DNA from 2 places in the Neobacillus sp. K501 genome. Region 1 is predicted to be linked to the other one. Evidence: riboswitches for the same ligand, from Rfam matches in the RefSeq annotation. Region 1 holds a riboswitch; the other holds the start of a gene.
What was found. Region 1 has a riboswitch for S-adenosylmethionine ahead of ACWM35_RS15900 (homoserine dehydrogenase). Riboswitches for the same ligand answer to the same signal wherever they lie in the genome.
Positions count from the first base shown of each region.

Region 1 (4,436 bases):
ACGAGGGAAGTAATCTAGCAATTAAAGCAGTTTATATGGGTGGGATGAATACTCCATTTTGGGCAGGCAGCACTCATATATCAGACCCCTCTCGTTTACGATCTCCACGGGAAGTAGCCGATCTCATTTTTAAACAACTTGACCAGGATTCGATTATTATTGAAAGTAAAAAATCATGACGTGAGTGCGTCATGATTTTCCATTTTCAGCTAAATATTTTTCAATAAGTTCCATTGAAAAGCCTTTTCGGTATAAGGCTTGCTTCATTTTTTGCTCATATTCAAATCCAGTGTATTTACTATACTTCCTCTGAGCTTTCTCACCTTGGTGTTGGATTGCTTCCATCTCTTCATCGTCATCCTTTTCAACTTCAGCTTCATTGATGGCAATTTGGATGACAGCAAAGGGGTATCCCTTCCTAAGCATCATTTGCTCGGCCTTCTGTCGCAAAATTCGCTCAGACTCCTTTTTATTCTTAATAAAAAATTTCTCACATAGCTTCGTCGCTTTTTCAATTTGCTCTGATTGTGGATACTCTTTTAACGCATTGTGAATGATATTTTGGGTTACACCCTTTTCCTTTAATTCGCTGGTAATTACATCTGGGCCTTTATCTGTTGTATTTTTTTGCGTTCTTACATAGGAAAAAGCGAATTCCTCGTCATTGATATATTTTTGACTTGCCAATTTATGGAGAGCTTCATTAACTGCTGGTTCTTCCATTTCTTTTTGAAGGAGATACTCTTTTATTTCCTTTTCGGTTCTCATTCTTCGAGCCAAATAATGAATGGCGAGATTATACGCCTTGCGAATATCATCTTGATACTGAATTTCTAAAAACGAAAAATCATCAAGCTCCATGCCCTTTTTCAATTGAAATTTAATTAAGACATCACTATCGACACTAAAGGCATATTCCTCACCTTTGCCGTAATCCATAAAAATATTAAACCGATCCTGATTTTTCTTCTGAGTGGTGATTTTCGTAATTATAGCCATCCTTTTCACCTCAAGATAACTTTACCATATTTTTCACGATAGTTTGTATCATTCCTTTCTTAATAGGTAAAAATGGAAGATGTGATTTATTTTTTACCATTTAGCTTTATCGATTAACAATACATGTTGAAAGGAATGAGCAATATGGCTGAAAAGAAGAAAAAGGATAAGGATAGAGGGAAGTACAGCTTAACGAGTACACAAGAGGTATTATATCAACGTGAATTTAAAATGGCAGACCGTGCAGGCGGATTTACTGATAGAAAAACAAAGCTATAAGGATTTTTGGAGTTTTTTCCATTCATGAACCCTTTTCAAAAGTAAATGCTAATAAGGGAACCTTTCTAGGTCCCTGTTAGCTCATTTTGAAAGGGGTTTTATTAATGGGTCGTGCGCAAGGACATAAAACACGTGATAAAAATAAAGGGTCACTTCCACAAGTGCCAAAAAACATGAAGTCAGACGGAATTGATGTGGAATATTCCGCTGAATTTGCAGACGGAGCAGATCTCGAAGCTACTGCTCGTGCAAATGCAGCTAACCAACGTGTAACAAACAAAAGAAGAAAGTAAAAAAAATTCATAAAAGAGAAGCAGCGGTCTTATGCTTCTCTTTTAAGCCTTTAATAAACTGCTAACGATTCAGATTCAGCTTTTCGAATTCTATTTTTACTCGGTTTATTTTGACAAATATAGACCAAATCCTCAATAACCGCACTGGCGGTTGGGAACATGCCTGCACCAGGACCTTGTAAGGTGATGTCACCAACAATGTCAGTAGAAACATTTACAGCATTTTGTACCCCTTCTACATGATAAAATGGATGGGATTGGTTCACTAATACAGGCTTAATAACGGCCTTAATTTCACTGCCTTCCTTACTTATGTGAGCTATATGTTTATATCGTAGGCCATCCTTTATTGATGCTTCCATAAGATTACTAGTTATTGAGGTAATCCCTTCCACTTCAACTTCCTTCCAATTCGGTTCCGCACCAAAAGCAATTCTGCTGAGAATCATCGTTTTATAAAAAGCATCAAAGCCCTCCACATCATTGGTCGGATCAGCTTCAGCAAAGCCCTTCTCTTTCGCCAGCAAAAGCGCTTCTTCAAAGGATTGCTGCTTCTCCCTCATTTCTGTCAGGATAAAATTTGATGTCCCATTAAGGATTCCTTGAACCTTTTGAACTCGATTTACCTTTAGTAATTGCCTGATGGTTTGGATAATTGGGATTCCTCCAGCAACGGTTGCTTCATAGCCAATAGAAACATTTTTATCTTCCGCAAGCTTCTGCAGCTCTCTTCCATGATGTGCAAGCATTTCTTTATTTGCAGTCACAATGTGAATGCCTTTCTCTATAGCTTTTTTTAAAAAAGTAAAGGCTGGTTCTCGGCCGACAATTGCTTCAACAACCACATCCAGCTTTGGCAGCTGTAGTATCTCATCCATATTATCGGTAATCAAAATATCCTCGGCAATATTTCGTTCCAATTGCTTATTCTTAACGAGGACGGCCGCTACCTCTACCTTTTTCCCTAAAACCGTCTTTAGCTCTTCTGCATGTGAATGAATCGTTCGATAAACTCCTTCTCCGACTGTTCCAAATCCCAGTATTGCCACTTTGATTACCGTCATTTCCTACACCCCTTTGAAAGAATATTAAAAAAAGAAAACCCTCTTCATAAGAAGAGGGTTTGCTTCCTCCTCTTATCTTCCAGGCTAATATTAACCTGCAGGAATTAGCACCTTTTCAAGATTACTTGATGGTTGCCGGGCTTCATCGGGCCATGTCCCTCCGCCACTCTGGATAAGAGTTTTATGTACTTTTTTTATTATCATATTATTAGGAATTTTAGTTGATTCCTCTAAAACTGTCAATATATATTGAATATTACATTTACTCAAGATTCAATCTGAGTACTTTAAATTCCAAAACTATATAACTATTGCTCGAGTGATCTCTTCAATAGAAGCTCTAAAAACAGGATATTTATGGTTATGTAATGCAAGTATATCCTCGTCTTTATTAAATCCAATTTTAGGGAGTATTGCTTCCCCATCGAGTGAAATAGCAATCGCTCCTATTTCTTTAACGTTTATTCCCTTTTTTGCCAATCTCCTTAATTCTTCCGGTATCCCCTGAATAATTTTCTTTGCAAATTGTTTCCGATTCCCGTCATGGATATCGACGATCAACGAAATTAAATATAAATAGACATCCTTTGGTTCCTGATAATCTAAAATATATTCTGATAAATCCGATTCCTCAAGTTCTCCCTTCAGTATGGAATCGTACGTTTCTTTTTTTAATGGAAATAAACTAAATATTCCCTTGGTTCCCATGTCTGTGTTTAAAACATTGTAAACCTCAGGGTTTTTTTTCATTATTTTCATCACATAATCTTCAGAAACATGCCATTCTGCTGGGTAAATTTTGTAATTAAGCTCTAACATACTAGGAATGTCACTAAGTGATGCTTTCGTTATCTTATAAAGATTGGATTTTTCATATTGTTCATTCACAATTTGCACTCCTTTACTTTTCAATTTTCTCAATCATTTCCTTGTAAAAATCGCCTTGATCAACATCATATAAATGATATGATTTTTTAATCGTATCACGTGCCTGTGAACAGCCTTCTAAGAAATGCTCGATAAATTGTGTCCATGCCTTCCATTGTTTTTTGTCATTTCTATTTTGAACAATTTGTCTATGATAAAATTCAAAAATTACATCAAACAGGTTCAAATAATAATAAATAAAAGCTTCTTGCTTTGCTTGTAGGAAGGGATCTTCTTTATTTTCTTTTTTAGATAACGGATGGTTATCATAAATCCCCCATAACTCAGGTTCATCAATTAAGATTTTATCTATTTCTAAAAGGAGCTTGTTGTGCTCAAGTATAGCCGTATTCCTAATCGTAATTTTATTAAATCGATAAGTTATGTAACTAGTAATGACTGATACGATAAATGAAATGATCGAAATTATTAACGCTATTTTATCCATACTTTCCTCCTTAATCTATTACGATAGTTCTATAAATCTATTTACTTTTTCATTATTAACGATTTCTGAATCATTCACAAGTATGTATACTTTATCTTCCAATTGAAAAAAGCAGAATAGTACCAAGAATACCTATTCTGCTTTTTCAATTATTTATTTAGTTTATTTGTAGCTAACTGAATTTGTTCCATCACCTGCTCGGGCGAGGTTCCTCCAAAGCTGTTGCGTACAGCGACAACATGCTCGGGTGATAAGACTGTGTAAATATCTTCTTCAAATAACGTACTAAACTCCTGATATTCTTCAAAACTTAAATCAAGCAAATACTTTTGCTGCTGAATCGCGTACAAGACGATTTTTCCAATTACTTCATGGGCATCACGGAATGGGAGACCCTTTCTCACTAAATAATCTGCTATATCCGTA
Region 1 covers NZ_JBSLYA010000007.1:19,370-23,805, forward strand. Annotated here, with positions in the region: gene ACWM35_RS15880 (SDR family NAD(P)-dependent oxidoreductase) at 1-179, shown strand, start outside; gene recX (recombination regulator RecX) at 190-999, opposite strand; gene ACWM35_RS15890 (YfhE family protein) at 1,144-1,278, shown strand; gene ACWM35_RS15895 (YfhD family protein) at 1,383-1,571, shown strand; gene ACWM35_RS15900 (homoserine dehydrogenase) at 1,622-2,635, opposite strand; SAM riboswitch class I at 2,705-2,814, opposite strand; gene ACWM35_RS15905 (hypothetical protein) at 2,936-3,523, opposite strand; gene ACWM35_RS15910 (hypothetical protein) at 3,537-4,010, opposite strand; gene argH (argininosuccinate lyase) at 4,160-4,436, opposite strand, start outside.

Region 2 (4,436 bases), on a different contig from region 1:
GCCCAAGTTTTGTACGGCTGTAGAACTTCATCAGGAACACCGGCGATGTGGAGAGGAATATTTAAACCGAAAATTTCATCCTTTACGGTTTCCACATGATTTAGTTCACCTTCAAGTGCAGCTTGAACCATTGCTCTTGTATAGGAGAGCTTCATCCGGCTGCCCACTCCGTATTCTCCACCCGTCCAGCCTGTATTCACCAGGAAGACATTCGCATTATGTTCAAGAATCTTTTCTCCAAGCATTTCTGCATAACGAGTGGCAGGAAGCGGCAGGAACGGCGCACCAAAGCATGTTGAGAAGGTTGCTTCAGGTGAAGTAACGCCCCGCTCTGTTCCAGCAAGCTTAGATGTGTAACCGCTTAAAAAATGGTACATCGCTTGTTCTTTCGTTAACTTTGAGATAGGAGGTAACACACCAAAGGCATCCGCCGTTAAAAAGACAATCGTATTCGGATGACCAGCAATACTTGGCTGAACAATATTATCGATAGCCTGAATCGGATAGGCTGCTCTCGTATTTTCAGTTAGCGTAGCATCATCGTAATCCGCGATGCGAGATTCTGGATTGAGGATGACATTTTCAAGCACGGTGCCAAAGTGAATAGCATCAAAAATTTGTGGCTCTTTTTCACGTGAAAGATTGATTGTTTTGGCATAACAGCCGCCTTCAATATTGAACACTCCATTAGAGGACCACCCGTGTTCGTCATCACCAATTAAGCGGCGATTAGGGTCTGCTGATAGCGTAGTTTTTCCAGTACCAGATAGACCAAAGAATAATGCTACATCTCCTTCAAGTCCCACATTTGCAGAACAATGCATCGAGAAAATATTATTTTCAGGCAATAAGTAGTTCATGACGGAGAAAATAGATTTTTTCATTTCGCCTGCGTATTCCGTACCGCCTATTAAAACAGTCCGCTGTTCGAAGGAGATAATAATAAAAGTTTCAGAGTTTGTACCGTCAACTGCAGGATCTGCTTTAAAATTTGGGGCAGAGATTACCGTAAAACCTGTTTTATGTGTTAATAATTCTTCATCACTTGGACGGATAAATAATTGATGGGCAAAAAGATTATGCCAAGCGTATTCATTTACAACTTGAATCGGTAACTGGGATTTTTTATCCGCACCTGCAAATCCTTTAAAAACGAAAATTTCTTCTTTTTGTTTTAAGTAATCCAATACTTTATGATACAGGTTTTGGAATACATCCTCTGAAATCGGTTGATTTAAAGAACCCCATGCAATTTTATCCTTCGTTGATTTTTCCATCACTGTAAATTTGTCTTGAGGAGAACGTCCAGTGTACTTACCAGTAGAAACACTAATAGCTCCTGTTGAAGTCAACTTTCCTTCATTTCGAGACAAAATCTTTTCAACTAATTGTGGTACAGAAAGTTGGAGTTGCACGTTACTTCCATCTAATAATTGAGTTAATTCGTTTGGGATATGAACAGAATTCATCGAGGGTACCCTTCCTTTTTTATGTTTTTATCAGTAATATATCCATACAAATAGTATAACACATTAGATTCAATAGTCTATACTAATTAACGAAATTAGGTTGTATTTAATACTATATAATATTATTGGAAAAAGTTCTTTTTTTGTCGGGGGAATCCTTAAAAAATTCATTGACACAGTTCGACATTGTGCGGTATGATTCTACCTTGAACGGATACTCTCTTATCCCGAGCTGGTGGAGGGACAGGCCCAATGAAACCCAGCAACCTGCAATCGAGTAATACGAATTTATTTCTCGAGCAAAGGTGCTAAACCTGAAGCAAGGCTATGCCTTGAACGATAAGAGTGAAAGGCGCGTAAATCAACCTTTCCTCAGATGACGGAAAGGTTTTTTATTGTGATTTCGTGACTTTAATCGCTAATCTTTGTTTCCATCATGAGAATTTCAGAGGGATTTTGTCTAGCTCCAGCGTCTAGGCGCTTTTGCTTTTCTATTCATAAAAATCCTTTGTTTATTTCATACTACTAAGGGAATGAGTTCCGTATCAACCCGAGGTTAAACGGCAAGGTTATACATATTACCCACACAGATAACCTCACTTTATATCATTATATAGGAGGAATTCAGATGTCCAAGAAACGTCGTTTGTTCACTTCTGAATCAGTAACTGAGGGTCATCCGGATAAGATCTGTGACCAAATCTCTGATTCAATTTTAGATGCTATTTTAGCAAAGGATGCCAATGCCCGTGTTGCTGCTGAAACTTCAGTAACAACTGGTTTAGTATTAGTTGCAGGGGAAATCACGACTTCTACTTATGTTGATATTCCAAAAATTGTTCGTGAAACGGTAAGAGAAATTGGTTATACCCGTGCAAAATACGGCTTTGATGCTGAAACTTGTGCGGTATTAACTTCAATCGATGAGCAATCACCTGATATCGCGATGGGTGTTGACCAAGCACTCGAAGCACGTGAAGGTTTAATGTCGGATGAGCAAATCGAAGCAATCGGTGCTGGTGACCAAGGTTTAATGTTTGGTTACGCATGTAATGAAACAAAAGAGCTTATGCCTCTTCCGATTTCATTAGCACATAAGCTTGCACGCCGTTTAACAGAGGTTCGTAAAGATGAGCTTCTTCCTTACCTTCGCCCAGATGGTAAAACTCAAGTAACGGTTGAGTACGATGAAAACGACAAGCCTGTTCGTATTGACACCATTGTTATTTCTACACAGCACCACCCTGAAGTAACATTAGAGCAAATTCAACGTAACCTTAAAGAATATGTCATTAATCCGGTTGTTCCACAAGAACTGATTGATGAAAATACAAAGTATTTCATTAACCCAACAGGCCGTTTTGTTATTGGTGGACCACAAGGGGATGCTGGTTTAACAGGCCGTAAAATTATTGTTGATACTTATGGTGGTTATGCTCGTCACGGCGGCGGTGCATTCTCTGGTAAGGATCCAACAAAAGTTGACCGCTCTGCAGCTTATGCAGCACGTTACGTAGCGAAAAATATTGTAGCAGCTGGACTGGCTGACAAATGTGAAGTACAGCTTGCTTATGCGATTGGTGTTGCAAGACCAGTTTCCATTTCTGTTGATACATTTGGTACTGGAAAAGTTAGTGAAGAAGTACTAGTTGATCTTGTCAGCGAAAACTTCGACCTTCGCCCAGCTGGAATTATCAATATGTTAAATCTTCGTCGCCCAATCTATAAACAAACAGCTGCTTACGGACATTTTGGCCGTAGTGATGTGGATCTTCCTTGGGAGCGTACAGATAAGGCTGAATCACTTCGTACACAAGCTAACATTTAATAAAAAATGCTGTAGTTAAGCTAGAATTTTTACTGGGAGTTGCATTTTACATGTAACTCCCGTTTTCTATTTTACGTCTAAGTTTAAGATAAACGGATATCGTGAAAAATAAATATTATCATTCATTTTTCCAACCATTCTCACTGCCATTTTCAAATAAATAGTGGTAGTATTAGAAGGTATGTTTATTAGAATGGATATTTAGAAATGGAGTAGGTGAGGTACATAATGTGCGGTTTTATTGGTTGTGTACATGACAAAGCACAAAACTATCGTGATGATCAAAAACAACAATTTAAAAATATGAATGATTTAATTACCCATCGTGGTCCAGATGATGATGGCTTTTACTATGATGAGAATATTCAATTTGGTTTCCGCCGTTTGAGTATTATCGATATAGAATGTGGACATCAACCATTAACGTATGAAAATGAGCGCTATTGGATCATTTTTAATGGAGAAGTTTATAATTATGTGGAATTACGTGAAGAACTTCTCAAAGAAGGATTAACATTTGCAACGAACTCGGATACGGAAGTCATTATTGCCCTTTATAGTCATCTCAAGGAAAAAGCAGTTGAAAAATTGCGTGGGATGTTTGCGTTTGTCATCTGGGATAAGCAAGAACAAACCCTTTATGGGGCGCGTGATCCTTTTGGAATTAAACCATTTTTCTATTTTAATGAAGGCGAAAAAACATTTTTTGCTTCTGAGAAAAAAAGCATTCTCCTTGCTTTAGAAAATGAAGAGTTAGACTATGAATCCCTGCAGCATTATTTAACCTATCAATTCGTTCCTGAACCAAGAACCATGACAAAGGGAATTAAGAAGCTCGAGCCGGGGCATTATTTTACTAAGAAAATTGGTTCACCAATGGATATTAAACGCTATTGGAAAGCACATTTTCAACCGGTAAATAAAACTGAGGCTGAATTTACAAAAGAAATTAGAGATGTAATGTTTGATTCGGTAAAAATGCATATGAGAAGTGATGTACCGGTTGGTGCATTCCTTTCAGGCGGGATTGACTCTTCGATTACAGCGAGTATTGCAAAAGAATTCCATCCGGGGATCAAAACATTTTCTGTAGGTTTTGAACATAATGGCTTCAGTGAAATCGATGTTGCGAAAGAAAC
Region 2 covers NZ_JBSLYA010000002.1:641,744-646,179, reverse strand. Annotated here, with positions in the region: gene pckA (phosphoenolpyruvate carboxykinase (ATP)) at 1-1,469, opposite strand, end outside; SAM riboswitch class I at 1,689-1,815, shown strand; gene metK (methionine adenosyltransferase) at 2,098-3,297, shown strand; gene asnB (asparagine synthase (glutamine-hydrolyzing)) at 3,526-4,436, shown strand, end outside.
Region 2: another riboswitch for S-adenosylmethionine. It lies ahead of metK (methionine adenosyltransferase); the one in region 1 lies ahead of ACWM35_RS15900 (homoserine dehydrogenase).